Regions from separate parts of the Micromonospora mangrovi genome, predicted to be linked through region 1. Evidence: riboswitches for the same ligand, from Rfam matches in the RefSeq annotation. Region 1 holds a riboswitch; each other region holds the start of a gene.
What was found. A riboswitch is a leader RNA that binds a small molecule or an ion and turns the genes downstream of it on or off. The one in region 1 is predicted to bind S-adenosylmethionine.
Positions count from the first base shown of each region.

Region 2: it holds a riboswitch for S-adenosylmethionine, as region 1 does, so the genes downstream of both, thrC (threonine synthase) here and ABUL08_RS11690 (putative leader peptide) in region 1, are expected to answer to the same signal.
Region 3: it holds a riboswitch for S-adenosylmethionine, as region 1 does, so the genes downstream of both, ABUL08_RS26350 (aminotransferase class V-fold PLP-dependent enzyme) here and ABUL08_RS11690 (putative leader peptide) in region 1, are expected to answer to the same signal.

Region 1 is NZ_CP159342.1:2,603,513-2,612,952, forward strand. It holds gene ABUL08_RS11660 (GNAT family N-acetyltransferase) at 1-246, opposite strand, end outside; gene ABUL08_RS11665 (acyl-CoA dehydrogenase family protein) at 573-2,294, opposite strand; gene ABUL08_RS11670 (PadR family transcriptional regulator) at 2,291-2,866, opposite strand; gene ABUL08_RS11675 (DUF4383 domain-containing protein) at 2,972-3,427, opposite strand; gene ABUL08_RS11680 (hypothetical protein) at 3,555-4,763, opposite strand; gene ABUL08_RS11685 (NAD(P)/FAD-dependent oxidoreductase) at 5,034-6,587, shown strand; SAM riboswitch class IV at 6,670-6,781, shown strand; gene ABUL08_RS11690 (putative leader peptide) at 6,814-6,939, shown strand; gene ABUL08_RS11695 (ABC transporter substrate-binding protein) at 7,048-7,911, shown strand; gene ABUL08_RS11700 (amino acid ABC transporter permease) at 7,958-8,728, shown strand; gene ABUL08_RS11705 (amino acid ABC transporter ATP-binding protein) at 8,725-9,440, shown strand, end outside.
Region 2 is NZ_CP159342.1:5,803,115-5,812,554, forward strand. It holds gene ABUL08_RS26240 (alpha/beta fold hydrolase) at 1-362, shown strand, start outside; gene ABUL08_RS26245 (ABC transporter permease) at 362-1,249, shown strand; gene ABUL08_RS26250 (hypothetical protein) at 1,305-2,018, opposite strand; gene ABUL08_RS26255 (DoxX family protein) at 2,167-2,613, shown strand; gene ABUL08_RS26260 (ArsR/SmtB family transcription factor) at 2,679-2,984, opposite strand; gene ABUL08_RS26265 (DMT family transporter) at 3,075-4,046, shown strand; SAM riboswitch class I at 4,244-4,375, shown strand; gene thrC (threonine synthase) at 4,388-5,677, shown strand; gene ABUL08_RS26275 (GNAT family N-acetyltransferase) at 6,044-7,063, shown strand; gene paaN (phenylacetic acid degradation protein PaaN) at 7,116-8,789, shown strand; gene ABUL08_RS26285 (GNAT family N-acetyltransferase) at 8,843-9,373, opposite strand.
Region 3 is NZ_CP159342.1:5,821,452-5,830,891, reverse strand. It holds gene ABUL08_RS26370 (AI-2E family transporter) at 1-1,031, opposite strand, end outside; gene ABUL08_RS26365 (GroES family chaperonin) at 1,188-1,526, shown strand; gene ABUL08_RS26360 (hypothetical protein) at 1,594-1,761, shown strand; gene ABUL08_RS26355 (PrsW family intramembrane metalloprotease) at 1,783-3,270, opposite strand; SAM riboswitch class IV at 3,294-3,414, shown strand; gene ABUL08_RS26350 (aminotransferase class V-fold PLP-dependent enzyme) at 3,466-4,746, shown strand; gene ABUL08_RS26345 (FUSC family protein) at 4,759-5,991, opposite strand; gene ABUL08_RS26340 (HD domain-containing protein) at 6,080-6,718, shown strand; gene ABUL08_RS26335 (DUF4031 domain-containing protein) at 6,729-6,992, opposite strand; gene ABUL08_RS26330 (FAD-binding oxidoreductase) at 7,057-8,457, shown strand; gene ABUL08_RS26325 (hypothetical protein) at 8,468-8,986, opposite strand; gene ABUL08_RS26320 (glycerol-3-phosphate dehydrogenase/oxidase) at 9,073-9,440, opposite strand, start outside.

The sequences.
Region 1 (9,440 bases):
CATCACCCCACCGACCAGGGTGCCGTCGAGCCAGATCCCCCAGATGCCACCGGCGTCCCGCGCCCAGAGGTCGGCGTAGCGCTGGAGCACCGCGCGGGCCGACACCGGATCGGTGGCGACGAAGGACGGCGACACCCAGGGGACGATGTGCGCGCGGGCCCGGTCGAGATGGGCGAGGAACTCCTCGGCCCGCCAGGGCTCCAGCGGGCGCAGCTCGGCGTCGGGGGCCAGGGCGATCGCGAACATCCGAGCAACCTAGCAGCCGCCCCGCTCCCCCGACCCATGTCGACCCCGCCGGCCCCGCCCGCGCCGCCGGACCCGCCCGCGCCGCCGGACCCGCCTGCGCCGCTGGACTCGCTCGCGCCGCCGCCAGCTACCGGCCCCCGCCGGCCCGCAGGGTCGTGCCGCTGCGCCGCGCGGGCAGCCCACCGAACGCGATGATCGTGCCCGATCCAGGATCGAGTCGCATCGCCGCGCTTCGGAGGCCACTACATCCAGGATCGAGCACGATCATCCGAGTCCGCGGATGACAAAGCGGGCGGGGTGGCGGGGCGGGGCGGGGCGGGGGTGGGTCAGGGGCGCATCTCGTAGGTGCCGGCGAGGGCGGCGACGCGCGCCCAGATCCGGGCGGTCCGCTCGGGGTCCTGGACGGGGCGGCGGACGTGCGCGAGGGCCCAGGCGGCCTGCGCGTCGCTGGTGGCCGCCTTGCCGTGCAGTTCGGTGGCGTGCGCGGAGAAGTCCCGCACCAGCAGGTCGAAGATCTCGTCGAGCAGGTCGGCGTCCAGCCCGGTCAGCTCCGCCTGCTCCAGGATCAGGTGGCCGTAGACCACCAGCGCGAAGAGCTGCCCGAGGGCGAGCAGGAAGTCCAGGTCACGCTGCTGGGCCTCGTCGGGGGCGTGCGCGGCGAGCAGGGCGCAGAGCCCGTCGGCCTGCTCCCGGAACCGGGCCACGTTCGGCACCTGCGCGTGGGCGTCGTACGCGGCACGCCAGTCGTGGAAGCGGATCGCGCCGAGGCCCCGGGCCGGACCCTGCCGGAACAGGAACTCGTCGTCGGCGGCGTCGTGCCGGGTGGGCACCGGCGGGTGCTCGGCCGGCTGGAACAGGTAGTTGCCCATGAACTTCAGGATCAGCGCCAGGTTGACGTGCACCGTCCCCTCCAGCTTCGGCAGGCCCCGGATGTCCTTGGCGGCCTTGTCGAAGTAGGTGTCGGCCTCGAAGCCCTTGGCGGCGATGACGTCCCAGAGCAGGTCGACGACCTTCTCACCCTCGGTGGTGACCTTCATCTTCGTCATCGGGTTGAACAGCAGGTAGCGCCGGTCGTCCGGGCCGGCCGTGCGGAAGTAGTCGACCGCGCGGTCGCTGAACAGCTTCATGGCCACCAGCCGGGCGTACGCGTCGGTGAGCTCCCGGCGCACGTGCGGGAAGTCGGTGACCCGCTTGCCGTAGAGGATCCGCTGGTGGGCGTGGGTGACGGCCTCGTACATGGCGTGCTCGCAGATGCCGATGGAGGCGGTGCAGAGGTTGAACTTGCCGACGTTGACGGTGTTCAGCGCGGCGTCGAAGGCGGCCCGCCCGGTGTGCAGCACGTCCTCGGCGCGCACCGGGTAGTCCTCGAGGCGGAACTCGCTGACGTACATCTGCCCGTTCACCACGTTGCGGACCAGGTGGTACGCCGGGTGGCGGCTGTCGGCGGCGAAGAAGACGTACCCCTCGGGGCCCTCGACGTCGGCGCGGCGGCCGAAGACGGAGACCAGCCCGGCGACGTTGCCGTTGCCGATGTAGTACTTGCCGCCGGTGGCCCGGAAGCCGCCCTCGCCGTCGGGGGTGAGCAGCATGTCGGTGGAGTAGATGTCGGCGCCGTGCGGGCGCTCGGAGAGGCCGAACGCCATCACGTGGCCCTCGTCGAGCAGCGCGGCGGCGCGGGCCCGGGCGGCGGCGTTGTCGCTCTGCCAGACCGGGCCGAGGCCGAGCACGGTGACCTGCCAGGTGTACCAGTAGCCGAGGCCGTAGAAGCCGAGGATCTCGCTGAGCGCGGCGTTGCGCGCGGTGTCCCAACGCTTGTCCGGGTCGCCGTCGCCGTCGGCCGCCGGGGTGAGGAAGGTGGCGAAGAGCCCCTCCTTGGCGGCGAAGTCGAGGAAGTCGCCGTACCACTCGCGGCGGTTGTAGCTGTCGACCAGCGCCTGCTTGCCCCGGGACTCGAACCACTCGACGGTGGCGCGCAGCAGCCGGCGGGAGGTGTCGTCCAGGTGGGTGGGGTCGTAGTCGCGCGGGTTGAACAGCAGCGGGTCGGTCACGGCGTTGCCTTCCGGTCGGGGGTGGGGTCGAGGCCGCGGAGGGTGGCGAGCACGTCGTCGAGCCAGTCGAGCACCATCCGCTCGTACGCGATGCCGCCGCGCAGCACGACGTGCTGGAGCGACCCGCGGGCGTCGCGCGGGTCGGGGTCCGGGAAGTCCCGGCGCTCGCCGGCCAGGTAGCCGGCGAGGGTGGCCCGGTGGTCGTCGCGGTAGCGCTCCACCTCGGCGACCAGGGCGGCGCGGCCGACCTCGTCGTCGAACGCGGCACCGCGGATCTTGACGGCCAGCTCGTGCCGGACCGCCTCGGGCTGCACCGGGGCACGCAGCCAGCTGATCAGCGCGGCCCGGCCGGCGGGGGCGGCCGACCAGACCTTCTTGTCCGGCAGGCCGTCCTGGCCGACCTCCTGCGCGGTGATCCAGGCGTCGGTCTCCATCCGCTTGAGCACCCGGTAGATCTGCTGGTGGGTGGCGGTCCAGAAGCGGCCGATCGAGCGGTCGAAGCGCCGGGCCAGCTCGTAGCCGGACGCCGGCCGCTCCAGCAGCGAGACCAGAATGGCGTGCTCCAGCGACATGCCGAGCATCTTGCTATGCAACGAGTTGCATAGCAAGCCCCGCGCACACGACGGCGCCGCGACCGGACGGGTCGCGGCGCCGGATACGCGGTGGACGCGGACGGGTCAGCGGCGGTCCGCCGGCCGGCGGGTGAGCGCCAGGCCCAGCGCGATCATGCCGATGCCGAGCAGCAGGTGCAGCCAGTTGTCCGCCCCGTTGACCGGGATGAAGTTGGCCCCGCTGTTGTGGCCGACGATCAGGCCGTAGAGCCAGAGCACCAGGTAGATCGCCCCGCCGCCGACCAGGAACGTCCGCGCGCCGGACACCGTCCGGGCCATCAGCACCCCGGCGACGCCGAAGAGCAGGTGCACGATGTTGTGCAGGACCGACACCTGGAACAGGCCCAGCAGCTTCGCGTCCGAGGTGTGCCCGGCGAACTGCATGGTGCCGTAGTTGCTGGTGATGCCCGGGATGAAGCCGAGGACGCCGATCACCAGGAAGACGATGCCGACCGCCTGGGCGGCACGTCGTACGGGGGACGCGGCGCCCCCCGGCGCGCCAGGACGAGTTCTGTTCACCATGCGAGCCACCTCCGTCGGAAGACGTGCGTGGGTGGGACTCCCCCACCCCGGCGGCCTGAAACCCCGACGCCGGTGTTCAGCCCGCCGGCAGGTGCTCGCGCAGCGCGGCGAACTGCGCCACCGGCGCTCAGATGATGAAGTGCGTCCAGTAGGTCAGCCAGACCACGAAGAGCGCGCCCTGCAGCAGCGCCAGCCCCGCGGTCAGCCAACTGTCGAGGGCGGCCCGCCCGGCCCAGCGGGCCAGCACCAGACCGACCGGGAACGCCGCGAGCAGATAGCGCAGCAGGCTCTTGTGGACCGGCGGCCCCATCGACAGCGGCACCAGCACCACGATCACCGTGTAGACCAGGTAGGGCAGCTCGGCCCGGCGCAGGCCGACCAGGGCGACCAGCAGCACCGCGACCGCGCACCACACCCGCAGCGCGTTGGCGCTGTTCGGCCCGGTCAGCGCCCCCCACGCCACGCCGAGCGGGTTCTGCACGGTGATCCCCCAGCCCTTCTCCTGGGCGTGCTTGTAGGCGTACCAGTCGCCACTGCGCCAGCGACAGAACGCCATGAAGGTCCACCAGCCGGCCGGGACGAGCAGCAGCGGCCAGCCGGTACGCACACAGCGCAGCAGCGTCCGCGGGTCGAGCCGCCAGCCGTGCTGGCGCAGCAGCACCAGGGCGAGCGGGACGACCACCACGAAGCCGACCGAGCGACTCAACGCCAGGAAGTAGCCGACGATCCCGACCAGCAGCCAGCGGCGCTGCTCGGCGTACCAGAAGGCGGCCAGCGCCAGGCAGAGGAAGAGCGACTCGGTCAGCGCCGCCTGGAACAGGAACGCGGTCGGCAGCAGCACCAGGTAGCGGACGAACCGCCGACCCGCCACCGGGTCGTCACCCTGGCCCGCAGCCGGGTCGGCGCCGAGCAGCCGGGCGCCGAGCCGGTGGGCGTAGTAGAGCTGGAACAGGAACGCGACGTTGGCGACCACCAGCAGGGCCCACGCGGTGTGCCCGCCGAGCAGCAGCGCGACCGGCCGGGCCAGGAACGGGTAGAGCAGCGGGAAGCCGAAGTCCCGCCACGGCTGGTCCAGCGGCAGCCGGGCCAGGTGGTCGTAGAGGAACGAGTCCCAGGCGAACCAGAGCGAGACCCACCGGTGCGACGAGACGGCGTGCTGCTGGGTGCGCATCATCGCGTCGTCCGCCGGGGGCGCCCCGGGCACCTGGTCCCAGGCGCTCAACGCGAGCACCCCGACCAGGCTCAGCACCAGCTTCGTGCCGACGAAGACGGCCAGCACGAACCCCCACGGCTCGGGCACCCGGTCGGCCAGCCGGGACCACGCCCGCCGGCCCACGGCCGGCCACCCGCCCGGTCCGGTGCGCCGCGGTGCGGTGGCGGGGCCCGCCCGCCGCCCGTCCGTCATCCGATCCCCCACCGGTCGCCCCCGCGCGGCGCCGGGCCGCGAACCGGACCGGCATCCCCGTTGGTGCCGGGTTGACACCTCGGGACGGCGGGCGGTTCGGCGACCGGCGACAATCCCCCGGCACGGGTACGTGAGTTCGGGCGCAGGCCGGGTAAGGGCGCTGCCGCAACGAACAGCCGGCTGGCGGGGGGCTCGGGGAGCATGAGCGAGAAGAACGGCACCGTGGTCATCGGGGCGGGGCCGGCGGGCCTGACCGCTGCCTACGAACTGCTCCGGCACGGCGAGCCGGTCCGGGTGTTCGAGTCCGACGACGTGGTGGGCGGGATCAGCCGCACGGTGGTACGCGACGGCTGGCGGTTCGACATCGGCGGGCACCGGTTCTTCACCAAGGTGTCCCGGGTCGAGGCGTTCTGGCACGAGATCCTGCCCGACGAGGACTTCCTGCTGCGGCCCCGGATGAGCCGGATCTACTACCAGGGCGCGCTCTACGACTACCCGCTCAACGCCGGCAACGCGCTGCGCAACCTGGGCGTCGTGGAGGCGCTGCGCTGCGTCGGCTCGTACGGGCGGGCCCGGCTGCGCCCGCCGAAGGACCAGTCGCACTTCGAGGGCTGGGTGTCGGCCCGGTTCGGCTGGCGGCTGTACTCGAAGTTCTTCAAGACCTACACCGAGAAGGTCTGGGGGATGCCGGCCGACCAGTTGCAGGCCGACTGGGCCGCCCAGCGGATCAAGAACCTGTCGCTGTCGAAGGCGGTGCTCGGCGCCCTGCTCCCCCGCCGCAACCGCAAGGACGTGACCAGCCTGATCGAGGAGTTCCAGTACCCGAAGTTCGGTCCCGGGATGATGTGGGAGCGCTGCACCGAGCAGGTGGAGAAGCGCGGCGGGTCGGTGCGTACCGGCGCGTGGGTGACCGCCGTGCACCGGGACCCGGCGACGCGGCGGGCCACCGGCGTGACGGTGGTCGACGCGGACGGCGAGCGCACCGAGCCGGCCGACCACGTGATCTCCTCGATGCCGATCTCCGCCCTGGTCCACGCGATGCGCCCGGCCGCGCCGGAGCGGGTGCGGGCCGCCGCCGACGACCTGCGCTACCGGGACTTCCTCACCGTCGCGCTGGTCGTCCCCGAGGAGTTCTCCTTCCCCGACAACTGGATCTACGTGCACGACCCGGCGGCGAAGGTGGGGCGGATCCAGAACTTCGGCTCCTGGTCGCCGTACCTGGTCAAGGACGGGCGCACCTGCCTGGGGCTGGAGTACTTCGTCTTCGAGGACGACGAGATGTGGCGTACGCCGGACGCGGACCTGATCGCCCTCGGCACCGCGGAGCTGGAGCGGCTCGGCCTGGTCCGGCCCGGCTGCGTGGAGGCCGGCCACGTCGTGCGGATGCCCAAGGCCTACCCGGTGTACGACGAGCGCTACCAGCACAACGTGGACGTGATCCGGGACTGGCTGGCCCGTGAGGTACCGAACGTGCACCCGGTGGGGCGCAACGGCATGCACCGCTACAACAACCAGGACCACTCGATGCTCACCGCGATGCTGACCGCGGAGAACATCGCGCACGCCGCCGGGCACGACGTGTGGACGGTCAACGTCGAGCAGGACTACCACGAGCAGAAGTCGACCACCGGCGGACGGGCCGACGGGCGGCACGGCACCGGCCGGGACGCGCCGATCATGCCGGCCCGCCCCGACGGGCACCGCCCGGTACGCGAGCTGAGCGAGGCCACCCCGACGGCGGTCCGCCGGCCCTGAGCCGGGGCGGTAAGGGGCCGTACGTGAGGGTGGTCATAACGACTGGACGCCCCGGGCGGCCCTGCTGCTAGCCTTCTCGGCAGGTCATGAGCGCCAGCGCCAAGCCCCGGCTCGCTGGCCGGCAACCCTCCTCCGCGGTGGGGTGCCCCGGGTGAGGACCAGGCACCGACGGGACGTCGGTGCAAGCGTGGCCTGGAACCCAGGTCATCACCGACCCGAGGGAACCATGTCTGCTCACCATCGCACCCCGCCCGGCGACCACGTCGCGCACCCGACCGGCTTCGCGCTGGTCAAGCGCCGGCACGTCGACCTGATGCGGGTGTGCAGCGCCGGCTGTCGCCGCACCCGCTGAGCGCCGCACCACCCCTTCCTTCCTCGATCCACCCATCGGCACGCCCGGCGTTCGGGCGGTGCCGTCGGTGGCGTGTGCCCACGCCACCGCTCGACCCTGGAGAACCTCGTGCGATTCCTGCCTGCCCTGACCCGCGTCGCCGCGCTCGGCGCCGCCGCCGTACTCGCCGCGACCGGCCTCACCGCCTGCGGCGACGACGGCGCCACCAGCGAGGCCGCCAACCCGTACGGGCTGCTGCGGCCCGGCGTGCTGCGCGCCGGCACGCTCACCGACGCCCCGCCGAACGTGTACCTGAAGGACGGGAAGTTCACCGGCTTCGACAACGACCTGCTCGTCGCGGTCGCCGCCAAGGCGGGCCTGAAGGTCGAGTTCGTCGGCACCGACTTCTCCGCGCTGCTGTCCCAGGTCAACAACCACAAGTTCGACGTGGGCAGCTCCTCGATCACCATCACCGAGGCGCGGAAGAAGACCGTCGACTTCGGCAACGGCTACGACTTCGGCTACTTCGGCCTGGACGTGCCGGCCGGCTCGCCGATCACCGGCTTCGACCAGCTCGCCGGCAAGCGGGTGGTGGTCGTGCAGGGCACCGTGCAGGACGACTACGCCACCGGCAAGGGCCTCGACCCGGTGCGGGTGCCGGACTACAACGGCGCCCTGAACCAGCTCAAGGCCGGCACCGCCGACGCCTGGATCGCCCCCGCCGAGATCGGCGAGAAGTCCGCCGCGGACAGCGCCGGCAAGATCACCGTGGCGGCGAAGCAGCTCAGTCCCGCCCCGACCGCGTACGCGGTGGCCAAGGGGAACGACAAGCTGCGCGCGGCGCTCGACAAGGGCCTCGACGAGGTCATCGCCGACGGCACCTGGACGCGGCTGCAGGCGCAGTACTACCCCGGCCGGCCGATCCCGGCGGACTTCACGCCCGGCAGCGGCACGGTGACCACCCCGGCGCCGTCGGCGTCGGCCACCTCCTGACGGTACGGACACCACGAGCGGACGCAGGGCGGCGGGAGACGAGCGGATGGATCCACTGAGCACCCTCTGGGAGACCTTCTTCGACGGGGACTCCATGCGGCAGGCACTGCCGGAGATGCTGACGGTCGGCCTACCCAACACGCTGATCCTGGCGGTCTCCGCCGCCCTGCTCGGCTCCGTGGCGGGCCTGCTGCTGGCGGTCGCCGGCATCTCCCGTACCCGATGGTTGCGGTGGCCGGCCCGGGTCTACACCGACGTCTTCCGCGGCCTGCCGGCGGCGGCGACGATCCTGCTCATCGGGGTCGGTCTGGCGCCGCTCGGCATGCGGATCTGGGGACCGGACCCCTACCCGCTGGGCGTCCTGGCGCTCTCGCTGATCGCCGCCGCCTACCTCGGCGAGATCTTCCGCGCCGGTATCCAGAGCGTGGAGGCCACCCAGTTGGAGGCCGCCCGCGCCCTCGGCTTCTCCTGGGGACGGGCGATGCTGCTGGTCGTCGTCCCGCAGGGCGTACGCCGGGTCCTGCCGGCCTGGGTGAACCAGCTGATCGCCCTGATCAAGGACTCCAGCCTGGTCTACTTCCTCGGCCTGGTGGCCAGCCAGCGGGAGCTGTTCCGGATCGGCCAGGATCACGCCGCCACCACCGGCAACGAGTCGGCGCTGCTGCTGGCCGGGCTCTTCTATCTCGCGCTGACCATCCCGCTGACCCACCTGGTGAACGCGATCGACCGGCGGCTGCGCCAGGGCCGGGCCGTGGCGCCGCCGGACGACGACGACCTCGAACCGCTGCCGGTCACCGGACGGAAGGACACCCGATGAGCACCGTCACCGCCCCGGTCGGCCTGGCCGTCCGCGACGTGCACCTGGCCTTCGGCGCCCACCGGGTGCTGCGCGGCGTCGACCTCGACGTGCCCCGGGGCGGTACGACCTGCGTGATCGGTCCGTCCGGCTCCGGCAAGTCCACCCTGCTGCGCACGGTGAACCGGCTGATCGAACCCGACCGCGGGGACGTGCTGCTGGACGGTCGCAGCGTGCTGCGCGACGACCCGGACGCGCTGCGGCAGCGGATCGGCATGGTCTTCCAGCAGTTCAACCTCTTCCCGCACATGACCGTGCTGCGCAACGTCACCCTCGCCCTGCGCCGGCTGAGGAAGCTCCCCGAGGAGGAGGCCGTCCGCGTCGCACGGGAGCAGCTGGAGCTGGTCGGGCTGGCCGGCAAGGCCGACGCCCGGCCGGCGCAGCTCTCCGGCGGCCAGCAGCAGCGGGTGGCGATCGCCCGGGCGCTGGCGCTGCGCCCACAGGTGATGCTCTTCGACGAGCCCACCTCGGCGCTCGACCCGGAGCTGGTCAAGGGGGTCCTCGGGGTGCTGACCGAGCTGGCCGCCGGAGGCATGACGATGGTGGTGGTGACGCACGAGATGGGCTTCGCCCGCCAGGTCGCCGACACGGTGGCCTTCATGGACCACGGGGTGGTGCTGGAGGCGGGCGAGCCGGCGGCGGTCTTCGGGTCGCCCGAGCACCCGCGGCTGCG
Region 2 (9,440 bases), 3.2 Mb from region 1:
TCTCCAGCCACCTGCTGGCCGAGGTGGAGCAGACCTGCACCCACGCGGTGGTGGTGAACAAGGGGCGGATCGTGGCGTCCGGCCCGGTCGAGGAGATCGTCGGCGAGTCGCCGAGCGTGCTCTTCGACGTCTCCGACCCGGCCGCCGCCCGTACGGTGCTGGACCGGCTGCACGGCGTCCGGGTGCTGCCCGACGGCGAGGGCGGCCTGGTGGTGGACACCAACGGCACCCCGCGCAGCGACGTGGTGGCGGAGCTGGTGCGGGCCGGCATCGGGGTGGACCGGGTGGTGCCCCGGCGCCGCCTGGAGGACGCGTTCCTCGCCCTGGTGGGCGAGAACTCTCGGGGAAGTGGGGACCGGTGATGGGGCAGTCGTCCGCGACGGAGACGGTCGGTCCGGGTGGGGCGGCGATCGGCTACCGGCCGTCGGCCACCATGCCCTTCGCGGCGGAGTTCCGCCGGCAGGCGTCGCGGCGGCGTACCCAGCTGGCGCTGGGGTTCATGGTGCTGCTGCCGCTGATCATCCTGGTGGCGTTCCAGTTCGACTCCGGCAACGACGACAACAACGGGCGCAACGAGTTCGGCAGCCTGGTCGACCTGGCCACCTCGGGCGGGCTCAACTTCACCCTCTTCACGATCTTCGTCTCGGCGGGGTTCCTGCTGGTCGTGGTCGTGGCGCTGTTCTGCGGGGACACGGTGGCCAGCGAGGCGAGCTGGGGCAGCCTGCGCTACCTGCTGGCCGTCCCGGTGCCCCGGGCCCGGCTGCTCACGGTGAAGCTGGTGGTGGCGCTCGCGTACTCGGCGCTGGCGCTGCTGCTGCTCGCCGGCACCGCCCTGCTCGCCGGCACCCTCCGGTACGGCTGGTCGCCGCTGCGCAGCCAGGTCTCCGCGGAACTGGCCCCGACCGAGGGGCTGCTGCGGCTGCTGGCGGTGCTCGGCTATCTGGCGGTCGTACTCCTGGTGGTGGCCGGCCTGGCGTTCCTGCTCTCGGTGGCCACGGACGCCGCGCTGGGCGCGGTCGGCGGTGCGGTGCTGCTCTGGATCCTCTCCAGCATCCTGGACCAGATCACCGCGCTCGGCGGCCTGCGCGCCCTCCTGCCGACCCACTACAGCAGCGCGTGGCTGGGCCTGCTCTCCACGCCGGTGCAGACCGACGACGTGGTCCGCGGGGCCATCTCGGCGGTCAGCTACGCGACCCTCTTCTGGGGGCTGGCCTTCTGGCGCTTCACCCGCAAGGACATCACCAGCTGAGGTCGGCGGGCGCGGTGGGGCCGGCGCGGACGACCGGCCGTCACCGCCCACGACGTCAGGGGGTGTACGCGGCGTCGGTGTGGCCGACCTCCGTCAGCGCGGTGCCGGTGAGCTGGTAGACCGTGGTCCGCTTGATGTCCAGCTCGGCCATGCTCTTGCCGTCGCTGCGGGTCAGCCAGACCACGGTGGCCTTCTGCCCGCTCACGCTGATCGAGGTGACCGGGTTGCGGTCGCCGAGGTCGACCAGGGTCCGGTAGGCCGGCTTGCCGGCCGAGTTGTGCCAGACCACGACGGTCCAGAACTGTCCGACGCCCCCGGTCCGCAACGTCACCACGCCGACCGCGTCGGCGGCCTTGTCGCCGTCCAGGTCGCCGATGCCGCAGGGCTTCTGCAGCTCGACGCTCGCCCCGTCCTCGCCGTTCCAGATGCCGTCGAGCAGCGGGATGTAGTCGGGGTAGCCGTTGAACTTCACCTTCGCGCTGCCGACGTGCGCCCCGGCGAGCTGCTTGCAGGTGAGCGCCGGCACGGTGGCCGGCACCGGCTTCGGGGCGGCGGCCTTCGTGGTGACTACCGGCGCGGCCGTGGTGCTGCTCGGTGTGGCGTCGGGGGTGGTCGGCGTGGCGTCGGAGGTGGTCGCGGCGGCGGTCGGGGTGTCGGCGGGCGGGGTGACCGTGGTGACCGCGGAGGCGACCGGGCCGGAGTCGCCTCCGCAGGCGGTCAGCAGGCCGACCAGGGCGAGGGTCGCGAGGCTCGGCAGGGTCCGGCGCATGGGCAGGGGGTCCTCTCTCGGGGAAGGTGCCCGCACCGTACTGAGCCGGTGCCACCGGGGCGACCTCCCATCCACAAGGAATCTATTAACTTCTATGTCTGCGTGCCCCATGATGGGAAGTCCATTCATCCCCATCAATGGAGGCACCATGAGTCCCGATCGGCTGAACGGTCCGACCCTCTCCCTGTACCGCATGGTCGTCGGCCTGCTCTTCCTCTGCCACGGCCTCTCGTCGCTGCTCGGCGTCCTCGGCGGCAACCGGGGCACCGGCCACGCGGTGCCGGCAGGGCAGTGGCCGGGCTGGTGGGCGGCGCTGATCCAGGCGGTCTGCGGCGCGCTGGTGCTCGTCGGGCTCCTCACCCGCCCCGCCGCGCTCCTCGCCTCCGGTTCCATGGCGTACGCCTATTTCACCGTGCACCAGCCCGAACGGCTGCTGCCGATCCGTAACGGCGGCGAGCCGGCGGTCCTGTTCTGCTGGGCGTTCGTGCTGATCGCGGTGCTCGGCCCGGGCAGTTGGGCGCTGGACGCGGTGCTCCGGCGCGGCCGGACCTCCGCCGGACCCCGACCGGCCCCGCGCTCCTCGGTGCCGGCCTGACCGGCCACGCCGTGCCGCGCTGGGCTCCGGCGGGGAGGGGGTCGTTTCCCGCCGGGGCTCGGCCCTCAGGCGCGGTGCGGTGCGGCGAGGACCGCGTCGAGCAGGCCGGGATAGAGGCGGTCCAGCTCGTCGCGGCGCAGCCGGACGTACCGGCTGGTGCCGGCGACCCGGGTCCGGGTCAGTCCCGCCTCGCGCAGCACCTTCAGGTGGTGACTCCGGGTGGCCTTGGAGATGCCCAGCTCGAAGGTGCCGCAGACGTGCTCGCCACCCCCGGCGAGGGTCCGCACGATCTGCAGCCGGACCTCGTCGGCCAGCGCCGCCAGGACGGCGGTGACCGGTACGTCGCGCAGTTCGGGCTCGTGCAGCTCCATGTGACCAGTGTAACCGTTGTTCGACTTTCGTCGAACAAGCTCCTAGAGTCGGCGTCGTTGGTTCGACGATACTCGAACATTGGAGCTGCGATGCGCTCTCGTCACGCCACCTTCCCGCTCTTCGCCGTGCTCAGCTGGGGCGTCATGTTCCCCGTCCTGGCCAGCGCCCTCACCCGGGTCGACCCGCTCAACCTCACCACCGTCCGCTACCTGCTCGCCACCGCCGTCCTGGTCGCGCTCCTGCTGCTCCGGGAGGGCCCCGGCGCGCTGCGCTCCGGTGGCCGGGCGGTCGAGGTGGTGGTGCTCGGGGTGCTCGGCTTCGCCGGGTTCAACGTGCTCACCAACCTGGCGCTCGGGCACGCCGCCCCGCAGCAGATCGCCCTCTTCGTCGCCACCGTCCCGCTGGTCACCCAGCTGGTCCGCTGGGTGCGCGACGGCGTACGCCCCCGGCCGGCGTTGCTGGTGGTCTCGCTCTTCGCCCTGCTCGGCGTCGGCCTGGTGATCACCCGGGGCCGGCTCGACGGGCTCGGCCAGTTCGGGGTCGGCGGGTTGCTGATGATCGGCGCGGTGCTCGGCTGGGCCGTCTACACCCACGGCGCGAGCCGGTTCGCCGACTGGTCCCCGCTGCGCTACACCACGCTGACCGCGGTCGCCGGCACCGTGACGATGCTCGTCGCCAGCGCCGTCGCCGACCGTACCGGCCTCCAGCACGCGCCCGCCGCCGCCGACCTCGTCGCGGTCGCCCCGCAGCTGGCGTACGCCGTGCTGGTCGCCGCCGTGCTCGCGGTGCTCGCGTGGAACACCGGGGTCCGGCGGCTGGGTGCGGCGGACGCCGCGCTCTTCATGAACCTGGTCCCGGTGACCACCTTCGTGGTGCAGACCGCCCGCGGCTACCGCCCCGGCGTGGTGGAGCTGGTCGGCGCGGCCCTCACCATCGCCGCCCTGGTCGCCGCCAACCTGGTCACCCGCTCCCGCCCCGCCGCCCCCACCCCGGCACCGACCCCCGCCGCGGTCACCGACCGCCCCGCGGTGATCGACCCGATCGCCCTCGTCTCCCGCTGACCCCCCACCGCCGTGGGCGGGGCCGGCACTTTCCCGGAAAGAGTGGCCTCCGTCGGCCCGGAAGCCCCTCTTTCCGGGAAAGTGCGCGCTTGCGGGGTGGGGGGGTGGGGGTGCGGGGTGGGTCGGGTGGCTCACAGCGTGGGATCCGCGCGGGGCGGGGGCGGGGGAAGTGCTTAGACTCGGCGGTACAACTGCATACCTCATCCAGAGGGGCTGAGGGATACGGCCCGACGACGCCCCGGCAACCACCCGCACGCTCGACGACGAGCCGCGCGGGCAGGTGCCAATTCCGTCCCCGCCGCAGGGTGCGATGCGGGGAAAGATGAGAGGACCTCCTCGACATGACGTCGACGCTTCCCGCCGCCCCCGGCATCGACACCTCCCTCAGCCCGGCCCGCGCCCTGGTCTGTCGCGCCTGTTCCGCGCGCTACCCGCTCGCCGCCCAGCACGCCTGCTACGAGTGTTTCGGGCCGCTGGAGGTCGACTACGACACCGCCGCCCTCGCCACCGTCACCCGCGAGCAGATCGAGGCCGGCCCGAACAGCATCTGGCGGTACGCGGCCCTGCTCCCGGCCGGTCAGGACCCGGCCACCCGGGTGACCCTCGACCCGGGCCTCACCCCGCTGGTCGCCGCCCCGCACCTCGCCGCCGAGCTGGGCATCACCGCCCCGCTCTGGGTCAAGGACGACAGCGCCAACCCCACCCACTCGTTCAAGGACCGGGTGGTCTCGGTGGCGCTGACCGCCGCGCGGGCGCTGGGCTTCACCCGGTACGCCTGCGCCTCCACCGGCAACCTGGCCAACTCGGTCGCCGCGCACGCCGCCCGGACCGGGGCGCCGTCGGTGGTCTTCATCCCCAGTGACCTGGAGCAGGGCAAGGTCGTCACCACCGCCGTCTACGGCGGCGAGCTGGTCGCCATCGACGGCTCGTACGACGACGTGAACCGGCTCTGCGGTGAGCTGGTGGAGACCGACGAGTTCGAGGACACCGCCTTCGTCAACGTCAACGTCCGGCCCTACTACGCGGAGGGTTCGAAGACCCTCGGGTACGAGGTCGCCGAGCAGCTCGGCTGGCGGATCCCCGCCCAGGTGGTGATCCCGATGGCCTCCGGCGAGCTGCTCACCAAGATCGACAAGGCGTTCGCCGAGCTGGTCGAGATCGGCCTGGTCGAGGCGCCGGCCGGCGGCTGGAAGGTCTTCGGCGCCCAGTCGGCCGGCTGCAACCCGATCGCCACCGCGCTGCACGCGGAGACCGACACCATCACCCCGGTCAAGCCCACCGGCATCGCCAAGTCGCTGAACATCGGTGACCCGGCCGCCGGTCTCTACGCGCTGGAGGCGGTCCGCCGGACCGGCGGTTGGATGGAGTACGCCGACGACGACGAGATCCGCGCCGGCATCCGCGACCTGGCCCGTACCACCGGCGTCTTCGCCGAGACCGCGGGCGGTGTGACCGTGGCGGTGCTGCGCAAGCTGGTCGCCTCGGGCCGCCTCGACCCGACCGCGGAGACCGTCGTCTTCAACACCGGCGAGGGCCTCAAGACCCTCGACGCCGTGGCCGCCGAGGTCGGCCCCACCCACCGCATCAAGCCCTCCCTCCGCGCCGCCCGCGACGCCGGCCTCCTCACCTGACCTCCCGCCCCACCCTCGGGTTGTCGATCAAGAAGTTCGCGTCGCGGAGGGGTCGATCCCTGACGCGAACTTCTTGATCAACTCGGCCGGGTGGGGGAGGGTGGGATCGCCCGGACGGGGGATCGGGCGCATCGGGGGGTAACTGGCGATTCGCTGTGAGTGCCGAAAACCCACCGGTAAGGACTTGACGACAGGATTCGGACGGCGCAAGATGCTCCGTGCGGGAGGGCGTTTCGCCGGAGACTTTTCAAGTTCTTACGACCCAACGCCGGAGGCGTTGTGCGATCGTCCCTCCCGACCAACGTCGCCATCGGGGCCAGCGAAATTCGCTGGCCCCGATCGCTGTTTGCGGCCACCCTCGCTGCCATGAGCATCACGATCGCGCCGTTCGACGCCGCCGACCAGGCCGCGATCGACGAGGCGTACCGGATCGGCGCGGCGGCCAACGAGGTCGACGTGCCAGACTTCCCGCCGTTCTGCCGGCAGCGCTTCGAGGCTGGCGTCCGCCACCCGATGCCGGGCGTCGCACCGCGCTGGTCGCTGGCCCGGCTCGACGGCGTACCGGCCGGGTATCTCCGGCTCGACCTGCCGCAGCTCGACAACACCGAGAACGCCACCGCCGAGCTGGTGGTGCATCCCGGGCTGCGGCGGCGGGGCGTCGGCCGGGCCCTGCACGAGCACGGGCTGCGGGTGCTGCGCGAGGACGGCCGCAAGCGGGTGGCCTGGATGACCGTCTCGGCGCTGCCGGGCGGGAGCGCCCGCTCCGAGGCGGGCGACGCGTTCTCCGCCGCGACGGGTGCCCGGCCGGTGCTCGCCGAGGTGCGCCGCCGGCTCGACGTCGACCGGCTCGACGCCGCGGCGCTCGACGCCCTGGCCGCCGAGGCCCGCCGGCACGCCGCCGGCTACCGCACGGTCCGCTGGCAGGGCGACACCCCCGAGGAGTACGCCGCCGACGTGGCCTACCTCGACGGCCGGCTGATGACCGACGCCCCGCTGGGCGACCTGGAGTGGGAGCCGGAGCAGGTCGACGTGGCCCGGCTGCGGGGCACCGAGCGGGCGCTGGACGCGCGGGGCCGCCGCCGCTACCACCACGCGGTGCGGCACGAGGAGTCCGGCCGACTGGTGGCCTGGACCATGATCGACCTCGGTCCGAGCGCGGACTGGCACGCGTACCAGCAGATCACCCTGGTCGACCCGCCGCACCGGGGACACCGGCTCGGCCTGTTCGCCAAGATCGAGAATCTGCGGTACGTGCGGGACCACGAGCCCGCCCTGCGCGCGATCGACACCTGGAACGCCGCCGAGAACCGGCACATGGTCGCCATCAACGAACAGCTCGGCTTCCGACCCGTCGACACCTGGACGGACTGGCAGTTGACGATCTGAGATGTGACACGGGCCTACTGATCCTGGGGGTTCCTGTTGCATGATGGCGGACATGACGGAGACCCCGCACCCCCTGTACGACAGGCACGCCGACACCCTGAACCGTGCGCTGACCGCGATCACGGAGCGGGGCTACTGGTCCGCCTACCCGGAGTCGCCCAGCCCCCGGGTCTACGGCGAGACCGCCGCCGCCGACGGGAAGGCCGCCTTCGAGGCGTACCTGAACGGCGACTTCCCGCTGGACCAGCCGACGGACGGCGACACGGTCGCCACCGAGGCGAGCCCGTTCGGGCTGGCGCTGGACGTCCGCTATCCGCACGCCTCCGCCGACCAGCTGGTGGCCGCCGCCTCCGCCGCGCTGCCGGCCTGGCGCGACGCCGGCCCGCAGGCCCGGGCCGGGGTGTGCCTGGAGATCCTGGACCGGCTGCACAGGAACGTCTTCGAGCTGGCCAACGCGGTGCAGTTCACCAGCGGCCAGGCGTTCGTGATGGCCTTCCAGGCCGGTGGCGCGCACGCGCTGGACCGCGCGCTGGAGGCCGTCGCCTACGCGTACGCGGAGATGACCCGGCACCCGGGGACGGCCGGCTGGGAGAAGGCCGCCGGCAAGGGCGACCCGCTGCGGATGACCAAGACGTTCCACGTGGTGCCGCGCGGCGTGGCGCTGGTGATCGGCTGCAACACCTTCCCGACCTGGAACTCGTACCCGGGCCTCTTCGCCTCGCTGGTCACCGGCAACCCGGTGATCGTCAAGCCGCACCCGCGCGCCGTGCTGCCGCTCGCGATCACCGTGAAGTACGCCCGCGAGGTGCTCGCCGAGGCCGGCTTCGACCCGAACCTGGTGCAGCTCGCCCCGGAGGCCCCCGGCGAGAAGCTGGCCTCCACGCTGGCCCTGCACCCGGCCGTGAAGATCGTCGACTTCACCGGTTCCACCGAGTACGGCGACTGGCTGGAGGCGAACGCCCGGCAGGCCGCCGTCTACACCGAGAAGGCCGGCCTGAACACGGTGGTGATCGACTCCACCGACGACTTCGCCGGGCTGTGCCGCAACCTGGGCTTCACGCTCACCCTCTACAGCGGCCAGATGTGCACCACCTCGCAGAACATCCTGATCCCCCGGGACGGCATCTCCACCGACCAGGGGCACAAGAGCTTCGACGAGGTGGCCGCCGGGATCGCCGGCGCGGTCGGCAAGCTCACCGCCGACCCGGCCCGTGGCGTCGAGCTGACCGGCGCGATCGTCAACGACGGTGTGCTGGAGCGCCTCGACGAGGTCACCAAGGTCGGCGAGCCGGTGCTGGAGTCGCGCACCGTCGCGCACCCGGCGTTCCCGGGCGCGGTGGTCCGTACGCCGACCATCGTCAAGCTGGCCGCGGACGACACGGCGACCTACTCGCGGGAGTGGTTCGGGCCGATCTCGTTCGCCATCGCCACCGACTCGACCGCGCACAGCCTGGAGATCCTGCGCGCGACGGTGGGGGAGAAGGGCGCGCTGACCGCGGCCGTCTACTCCACCGACGAGGCGGTGCTGGACGCGGCCGAGGCGGCGGCGATCGACGCCGGGGTGCACCTGTCCTGCAACCTGACCGGCGGCGTCTTCGTCAACCAGTCGGCGGCGTTCTCCGACTTCCACGGCAGCGGCGCCAACCCGGCCGCCAACTCGGCGCTGACCGACGGCGCGTACGTGGCGAACCGGTTCCGCATCGTGCAGAGCCGCCGCCACGTCTGAGCGGTGCGCCGAGGGGCTCCTCCGGTGCCGGAGGGGCCCCTCGCCGTCGTCCGTCAGGCGGTACGCCGCATCTGGAGTTCACGCAGGGCGGGGATCCTCGGGTGCGGGACGCGTACGCCGGTGTCGGTGAAGCCGAGCCGCTGGTAGGCCCGGTAGGCGCGGTCGTTGCCGACCACGACCTCCAGCATCAGCTCCGGCCGGCCGCACCGCCGGGACCAGGCGGCCACCGCCTCGACGAGGTCGCCGAGCAGCCCGCGACCCCGCCAGGCCGGCGTCAGATAGACCGCGTAGATCACCGTCAGGCCCGGCTCGTCGGGTGCGGCGATGCCACCGGCGTGCCCGACGAACCGGCCGCCGGGGTCGGCGACGAACTGGGCCGTACCGGTGCCGACGGAGACCGCCGCGACCCGGGCCGCGTACTCGGCGTGCGGGCGGGCGGCGGCCTCGGCGACCGTCTCCAGGAAGGCCAGCGGCGAGTCGGCGAGCATCTCCAACCGCAGGGCCCGCATCCGGGCGGCGTCGGCGGGGCGGACCCGGCGCACGGTGGTCGTCCGGGTGGGCGTGCTGGCGGTGGCGCTGGTCATTCCGCATGCATACTCCAGGGACGGCTGTCCATGTCGTACCGGGCGCGGAACCTGGCCGGAATGTGAC
Region 3 (9,440 bases), 3.2 Mb from region 1:
GTCACCGGGCCGCTGTCGACCAGCGCCACCAGCACCGCCACGACACCGGACAGGGCCGCCCCGACGATCGGGATGAACGCGCCCAGGAAGACCAGCGCGGCCAGCGGGAAGGCGAACGGGATGTCGAAGATGACCAGGAAGATGCCGATGCCGACCGCGTCGATGAACGCGACCAGCACGGTCGCCCGGACGTACGCGCCCAGCGTCGACCAGGACGCCCGGCCCGCGTCGTCCACCTTCCAGCGCGCGGCCACCGGCAGCAGCCGGACCAGGAAGCGCCAGATCCGGTTGCCGTCCCGGAGGAAGAAGAACGTCGCGAAGAGCACCAGGATGGTGCCGGTGAGCACCTCGGCCAGGGTGGCGGCGGTGGAGAGGGCCCCGCTGGTGAACTTCGAGGTGTTGCCGTTGATCCAGCCCTGCGCCTCGTCGATGTAGCGGTTGAGCTGGCTGTCCGACAGGTGCAGCGGACCGGTCTTGAGCCAGTTCTGGATCTGCCGGACCCCCTCGGACGACTTGTCGCTCAACTGCGGCACACCGGCGATGAACTCGTTGACCACCAGGGTCAGCGTGCCGATCACCGCGGCCAGGCCACCGACCAGCACCACCCCGGTCGCCAGCGACCGGGGGAAGCGGGCCTTGAGCAGCCAGCCGACCGCCGGGGCGAGCAGCGCCGACAACAGCAGCGCGACCGCCAGCGGGATGATCACGATGCGGATGGTGCCGATGATCCGGATCAGCGACCAGGTCACCACCCCGATCACGATCAGCCGCCACGACCAGGCCGCGCCGATCCGCAGGGCGTGCGGCACGTCCGCGTCGTCCCGGCTGGCGGTGGAGGTGTGCAGCGCGGCCGGCTGCTCCACGCCGACCACGGTCGCCGAGGTGGGCGCCACCGGGCCCGGCGTGGCCGGCGAGGCCACCCGGGGCTCGTCGGGCGCGTCGTTGACGTCCCGCCGGTCCGCCCGCACCGACTCGCGTCCGGACTCGTACGCGCGGCGGAGCCGTCCGCGTACCCGCTCGAAGCGGCTCAAGCGCACCTCCTGCAACAGAACCGGCCCACCGAGAAAGACGGGGAGCCAGGATACGTCGGACCGCCTCACCGTAGGGCGGTTCCGCCACATTGCCCAGGGGCGCCATCGCGTAACCACCGGCCGGTCCGCCCCGGGCGACGGGGTACCGTCTCCGGCGTGACCGCCGACCAGAACCTCGACTCCGGCCTGCCGATCCGCATGCTGCACGACCGCGTACTGGTGCGGTTGGAGGGCAGCGAGGGCGAGCGCCGCTCCACCGCCGGCATCGTCATCCCGGCCACCGCGGCCGTGGGCAAGCGCCTGGCCTGGGCGACCGCCGTCGGGGTCGGCCCGCACGTCCGCGCCGTCGTCGTCGGTGACCGGGTGCTCTTCGACCCCGACGAGCGCTCCGAGGTCGAACTGCACGGCAAGGCGTACGTCCTGCTGCGCGAGCGCGACGTGCACGCGGTGGCCGCCGAACGCGTGGAGACCGGTTCCACCGGCCTCTACCTGTAGCTCCCCGCCGTTTGCGCTGCTGCCCGGCGGGAAGCCAGGCATCTCCAGCGCGCCCTGGGGAGGGACCATGCCGGTATTCGTCAAGAAGCTGCTGACCTGGGGAAGCGTCGCGTTCCTGATCTACTTCATGGCGTTCCGGCCGGACGGCGCGGCGCAGCTGTTCAAGGCGATCGGCGGGCTGCTGATGGCCATGGCCCAGGGCCTCGGCGACTTCCTCACCGGCCTGATGACCTGAGCCGGGCCCGCCACCGGCGGGTCAGGCGCCCGGCGGCCAGGGTGCGGCCGGGCGCGGGCCGTACCAGCCGGGCGGGCCGTAGCCGGCCGGCCAGGCCGGGGGCGGCGGCGGGGCGAGCACCACCGGGATCGGCACCACCGGCTCGTCGGGCGCCTCCACGGCCCGCTGCGACCCGTCCGGGAAGCGCAGGTGGTAGCGGTTGCCGTCCCAGACCCCGACCGGCGCCTGCGGATCCCGACCCACGAAGAACGCCCGGTACGCGGCGATCGCGTCCAGCAGCTCCCGCTCCTCCCGCGCGGTCCGGTCCCGGTCGGCAGGCTTGCGGTCCAGCCCTCGGCGCATCCCGTCCCGCAGCAACGCCAGCCGGGTCGCCGCGAACTGGTAGCCGCGCATCGCCTTCACCCCACCGTCGCCGGCCACCCGACGGGCCCAGGTCCGGGCCGCGTGCCGCCGGCCGAGACTGCCCAGCGCCGCCACCTCCGGCGGGGTGAGCCAGCCGGCGCGGACGTAGTCCGGCAGGGTGCGCTCGGTGAGCCGCCCCTCCCAGGCGCGCAGCCAGACCGCCAGCCCGACCATGCCGAAGAAGATCGGCACCATCACGCCGATGTAGCCGTAGAGCGCGATCAGCGGCTGGCCGGTCGACGCCGCCAGCGAGGGCAGCAGGTTCCAGGTGCCGTGCAGCATCATCGCCAGCAGCAGGCCGGCGATCGGGGCGAGGATCCGCAGCCGCCGGTCCGCCGCCCGGGCGCTGATCCCGAGCCCCACCCCGGTCATCGAGGTGAAGAGCGGGTGGGCGAAGCCGAAGAGCAGGATCCGGACGATGAAGATGGCGATCACCTGACGCGCGCCGGTCGCCGGGCCGTACTCCTCGACGCCGACCCGGTAGCCGTAGCCGCCCAGGTAGAGGATGTTCTCCACCATCGCGAAGCCGACCGCCGAGAGCCCGCAGTAGACCAGGCCGTCGGTGACCCCGGACCACTCGCGGCGGCGGAACACCAGCAGCAGGATCGGCCCGAGCGCCTTGGTCAGCTCCTCGATGAACGGGGCGACCAGCACGGCGGTCAGCGCGGTCGGCAGGCCCCAGTGCTTGAACTGCCCGGCGAAGAACTCGTTGACGTTGAGCGAGACCGCGGTGGCGACGAAGGCACCCCAGGCGAAGCAGAAGATCAGGTATTTCAGCGGCTCCGGCTCGTATCGGTCGAGCCAGAGGAAACAGGCGACCAGCACCGGGACCGGCAGGATCGCCGCGACCACGCCGATCAGCAGCGCCTCGGCGCCGAGGTTCTCGCCGAGCGTCCACACCATGAAGACCGCCCCGGCGGCGATCACCAGGACGACCGCGGCCAGCGCCAGGAACCGCCGCCAGCCGAGCCGGCGCAGCGGCATCCGGGGGGCCGGCGCGCCGGCGGGCGGAACGGCGGGCGCGGTCGGCGGCGGCAGGGCTCCGCCGGGCGGGGTGTCGGCCATGCGGTCAGCGTAGTCACCTCGGGCCCACTGGTCCGGCCGCATTCCGACCGCTAAGCTGCCGGGCAGGTCACGAGTGCCAGCGCGAAGCCCCGGCTTGCTGGCCGGCAACCCTCGTCGAGTTCGCGGTGGGGTGCCCCGGGTGATGACCGGGCCCAGCCCGAACAACGTGCTGGGCAAGCGCGGACCCCGTCCCGGTGCCCACACCCCGGGGTCCCCAGGACCCTGGAGGCAGCTGGCGTGACCGTCACCCTCGTACCCCCGACGCCCGTCCTCCCGGCCCCGGCCGGGACCGACCCACTCGCCGTGCTCGGCGTGCCGGGTGAGATCAACCTGGATCACGCGGCCAGCGCACCCTGCGCGCGAGCCGCAGCCGACGCGGTGGCCGAGCTGCTGCCCTGGTACGCCAGCGTGCACCGCGGCGCCGGCGCGCTGTCGCGGCGCTGCACGCTCGCCTACGAGCGGGCCCGGCAGACGGTCGGCGACTTCGTCGGCGCGCGGGCCGGCGACCACGTGGTCTTCACCCGCAACACCACCGACGCGCTGAACCTGCTGGCCCGGGCGCTCCCGGCCGGCACCACGGTCGTCACCTTCGCCGGTGAGCACCACGCCAACCTGCTGCCCTGGCCGCGCGGCTCGGTCCGGCTGCCGGTGCCGGCCAGCCCGGCCGAGGCGGTACGCGCGCTGGACGCCGCCCTCGGCGAGCTGCGCCGGGTGCCCGCCGGCCGACCCGCCCCGACCCCCGCCGGCCCGCCGGTGCTGGTCGCGGTGACCGGGGCGAGCAACGTGACCGGGGAACGCTGGCCGGTGGCCGAGCTGGCCCGGGTGGCGCACCGGCACGCCGCCCGGATCGTGGTGGACGCCGCCCAGCTCGCCCCGCACGTCCCGGTGGACCTCACCGCGCTGGACGTGGACTACCTGGCGCTCTCCGGCCACAAGCTGTACGCGCCGTTCGGCGCGGGCGTCCTGGTGGGGCGCGGCGACTGGTTGGACGCGGCACCGCCGTACCTGATCGGCGGCGGGGCGACCAGCCACGTCGGCGCGGGCACCCACGAGGTGCGGTGGAGCACCGGCCCGGCCCGGCACGAGGCGGGCACGCCCAACCTGCTCGGCGCGGTGGCCCTGGCGGCGGTCTGCGCGGCGCTCACCGAGGCGGACCGGCCCGCGCTGCACGCCCGCGAGCAGGCGCTGCTGACCCGGCTGCGGGACGGGCTGGCGGCCCTGCCGCACGTCGTGGAGCTGCGGACCTTCGGCCCCGACGCACCCCGGGTGGGCATCGTCTCGTTCGTGGTCGCCGGCCGGGACTCCGCCGAGGTGGCCGCCCGGCTCGCCGCCGAGCACCGGATCGGGCTGCGGGACGGGCTGTTCTGCGCCCACCCGCTGGCCCGGCGGCTGCTCACCGAGGCCGCCGCGCGCAGCGGCCGGCGGGACCTGCCGCCCACCGCGCTGCGGGCGAGCATCGGCCTGGGCAGCACCGTCGCCGACGTCGACCGCCTGCTCGCCGCGCTGCGGGACTGGTGACCCGGCCGGCGCTCAGCCGAGCGGTGGGGCGGTCGGGGGCTTCGGGGCGGGGGCGGCCTCGGCGGGACCGGTGCGCTGCTGCTCGTGGTCGCCGAACGCCTGCCGGACCAGCCGGTTCGCCTCGTCCTGGTCGACTCCGGAGGCGACCATCAGGTCACTGGCGGTGGTCCGCACCTGGGCGATCACCACGCTGCCGGAGAAGCCCACCCCCATGGCGTACGCCCGACCGGCCTCGCTGACCGCGCGCAGGCAGCGCTCCCGGGCCTGCTCCGGCTCCTCCCCGGCGGCGAACTCGTGCCGGAGCAGGCGTACAGACTCGGCGAGGTGCGCGACGGCGTCGGGCATCGGCTCGGGGATCGGCTCCTCGTCCTCGATCATCGTGACCGAGCGGCGGATCAGGGTGCCGCTGTTGCGCATCGCCCGGTCGATCGGCTCGGCGGCCTCGGCGTAGTGGGTGAGTTCGCTGCGCCGGTGCCAGCGGGCCGGCGAGATGGTGATGGTCTCCTTGGCGCCCTCGATCGCCTCGGAGAGCGCATTCAGCTCCTCCTTGTTCTCCCGCAGCCGGAACAACGCCTGCTGCGCCGCGCCCCGGTCCCGCGTACGCAGCGCCTCCGCGCAGACGTCGAGCTGCTCGGAGAGCAGGTCCAGCGCCGGCCGGGCGGCCCGGTTGATCACGCGTAACGGGTTCAGCGGCAGCAGGATCGCGGTGACCAGCAGCGCGATGCCACCGCCGACGAAGGCGTCCACGAAGCGGGGGATCTCCAGGTTCTGGGTGGACGGGCTGAGCGTCACGATCAGCACCGCGGTGGCCGCCGCCTGGATCACGATCGCCACGCTGGCGCCCGCGAACACCGTGATCACGATGGCGGCGGTGACCACCAGGCCGAGCTGCCACGCGCCGGCGCCGAGCAGATAGATCAGGAAGTCGCCCAGGGCCACCCCCACCGCCACCCCGGCGATCAGCTCCACGGTCCGGCGCAACCGCTGGCCCACCGAGGCCGCCAGGGTGCCCACCGCGGAGATCGGCGCGAAGACCGGCTGCGGGTTGCCGAGGAACTGGTGGGACACCATCCAGGCCAGCGCGGCGGCCAGTCCCGCCTGCACGGCCAGCCCGAACGCGGCCCGCACCCGGTGCAGCCGGTCGTGCAGGGTCGCCCGGCTCCGCTGCCGCAGCTCCTGCATCCCCTCGGCGATCCGCGCCGCGTCGGCGTCCACCAGACCCTCGCGCAGCGCGCCACGTCGCATGAACGGAGGTCTTCGGTCCCGGGCCACGGCGGGGACTACCCGCCCCGGACCCGGCGAATCCTCGCACCGGTGCGGCAGACTGCACCGGGTGGACGAGTTGATCGAGCGGTGGCGGGACGCGGCCGGCGCGGCGGGCGCCACCGACCCGGCGGCGGTGGACCGGGCCGGGGCCCGGCTGCTGGCCGGCTGGCGGGAGCCGCACCGGCACTACCACCGCCTCGACCACCTGCGCGCGGTGCTCGACGTGGTCGACGCGTACGCCGGGCTGGCGCGCCGACCGGCGCTGGTCCGGCTGGCGGCCTGGGCCCACGACGCGGTCTACGATCCCCGCGCGGCGGGTGACGCCAACGAGCGGGCCAGCGCGGACCTCGCCGCCGGGCTGCTCGCCGACGCCGGCACGCCGGCCGAGGCGGTGGCGGAGGTACGCCGACTCGTGCTGCTCACGGCCGGTCACGCGGTCGCCGCCGACGACCCCGACGGGGCGCTGCTCTGCGACGCCGACCTGGCGGTCCTGGCCGCCCCACCGGCCCGCTACGACCGCTACGCCGCCGCCGTCCGCCGCGAGTACGCGCACGTGCCGGAGCCGGACTTCCGCGCCGGCCGGGCCCGGGTGCTCACCGCGCTGCTCGCCCTGCCGGCCCTGTTCCGGCTCCCGCCGCTGCACGCCCGCTGGGAGGCCGCCGCCCGCGCCAACCTCACCCGCGAACTCGGCGTCCTCATGGGCTGAGGCGGTCGGTTCAGCGGTGCAGGTGCCGGGGGCGGCGCAGGCCGGCGGCGCGCAGCAGCCGGACCAGTTCCCGGCTGGGGACGACCCGGGCACCGAGCCAGACCGCCATCGGGAAGCGTTCCGCCGGGATGTCGTAGTGGTCCCGGTCGAAGCCGCGGCGGGGCGCGCCCAGCGCCTCGGCGAAGGCGTGCAGCTCGGCGTAGGAGACGTCGCTGATCAGGTGCGACCAGAGCCGCCCCCGCGCGGGCACGGTCGGCCGGTCCAGGTACAGCATGGCGGCCACCCTAACCGGTGCCCGGGCGGTTGATGATCACGCGGCGACGACCTAGCCTTCCCGCATGGCCGACAGCCCCCTCCTCGACGACCTGCGGGCCGCCCTCGGCGACACCGCCGTCCTCACCGACCCGGACCTGCTCCGGCTGCACGAACGGGACGAGGCCGACCTCTGCGAGGCCGGTACGCCGCTCGTGGTCACCCGGCCACGCAGCACCGACGAGGTGGTGGCGGTGGTCCGGGCGGCCGCCCGGCACGGCGTACCGGTGGTGCCGCAGGGAGCCCGGACCGGGCTGGCCGGCGCCGCGAACGCGGTCGACGGGGCGGTGGTGCTGAGCACCGTGGCGATGGACCGGATCCTGGAGATCGACCCGGTGAGCCGGATCGCCGTGGTGCAGCCGGGCGTCGTCAACGCCACGCTGGCCGGCGCGGTGGCGAAGCAGGGGCTCTACTATCCGCCGGACCCGGGCTCCTGGGAGTCCTCCACCATCGGCGGCAACGTCTCCACCAACGCCGGTGGCATGTGCTGCGTCAAGTACGGCGTGACCACCGAGTACGTGCTCGGCCTGGAGGTGGTGCTCGCCTCCGGTGAGGTGCTGCGTACCGGCCGGCGGACCGCCAAGGGCGTCGCCGGGTACGACCTGACCCGGCTCTTCGTCGGCTCCGAGGGCACCCTCGGCGTGATCACCGAGGTGACCGTCTCGCTGCGCCCCGCCCCCGAGGAGTCGCTGACCCTGGTGGCGGTCTTTCCCTCCACCGCCGCCGCCGGCACCGCCGTGGCCGGGATCGCCGAGCGGGGGCTCAGCCCCAGCCTGCTGGAACTGCTGGACCGCACCCATCTGGCGGCCATCGAGGCGTACCAGCCGATGGGGTTGCGCACCGACGCGGAGGCGCTGCTGCTGGCCGCCGTGGACACCGGCTCCCGGGCGGCCGACGACCTGGCCCGGATCGCCGAGGTCTGCACGGCGGCGGGCGCCGACGAGGTCTACGCGGCCACCGACGCCGTCGAGGCGGCGGCCCTGCTCCAGGCCCGCCGGCTGGCCCACCCGGCGATGGAGAAGTTCGCCGCGGCAGCCTTCCCCGAGGGCAACGGCGGCCTGGTGATCGACGACGTGGCGGTCCCGCGCGGCGCGCTCGCCGCGCTGCTCGACGGGGTGGCCCGGATCGCGCAGGAGTGCGCCGTGCCGATCGGCGTGGTCGGGCACGCCGGCGACGGGAACATGCACCCCAACATCGTGGTCGACCGGGCCGACCCGGCCAGCGTGGCGCGCGGCCGACGGGCCTTCGACGAGATCATGCGGCTGGGGCTGGAACTCGGCGGCACCTGCACCGGGGAGCACGGGGTCGGGCTGCTCAAGCGCGACTGGCTGGCCCGGGAGATCGGCCCGGTCGGCGTCCGGGTGCACCAGGCGCTCCGGGCCGCGCTCGACCCGACCGGCCTGTTCAACCCGGGCAAGATGCTCTGAGCGGAACCGCTCAGCCCTTCACCTCGGCCGGGGTGGCCTGGGTGAGCAGCAGCAGGATCTCCCGGGCCACCGCCGGCCGCTCCTCGCCCGGGCAGTCCTGCTGGGTGATGGTGAGCCCCGGCGGGATGAGCAGCGTCGAGGTCAGCGTGTCGATGCAGGAGAGCTTGTAGCCGCGCGCCTGGTCGGTCTCCTTCGCCAGCCCGGGGTCGGCGGCCATCCGCTGCAACCGTTGGGTCTGCTCCGGGGTGAGCTGGCCGGTCGAGTTCACCCCGTCACCGGCGCAGTCCTGGCAGTCCCACTTCCCGTCCGGCTCCACCCAGAGCGCCCGGACCCCGCCGTCCGCACCGACCTTCTGCAGGAGCCCGACCCGGCGGGCACCGGCCGCCGCCGAGGCCCCACCGGTGGGTGCTGTCCCGGTCTTCGCGGTGGACCCCTCCGCGCGGTCGAGCAGCGAGCAGCCGGTGAGGGCGACCATCAGCAGGGCAGCGGCGGGGAAAGGGATGAGACGCGTCCAGGAAGGGCGAACCACGCAGGGGAACCTATCTCACCGCTCGGGAACCCGGTACCGGCCGGACGGCCGGACGGTGATCACCGAGCAGCGCGACGGCGGATCGGTCACCGGGAGGAGGACGGAAGTTCGACGCTGTCGTCGTCGACACCCCGGTCGGCCGCGAAGCCGCGGACGTCGGGGGCACCGAGCCGCGCCGCGTCCGCCGCGACGTCGTCGACCATCAGCTGCGACTGCCGTTCGGCCTCCACCCGCGCTCGGTAGTGGGCCACCTCGCGGGCCCGGGTCGCCTCGTCCCAGCCGAGCACCGCGCCCATCAGCTCGGCGGCGTGCTCCGCCGACTCCAGGCCGCGGTGGCTGGTCTCGAAGGAGATCCGGGTACGCCGGGTCAGCACGTCCTCCAGGTGCAGCGCCCCCTCGGCCCGGGCCGCGTACGTCACCTCGGCGGCCAGGTATTCCGGGGCGCCGGCCAGCG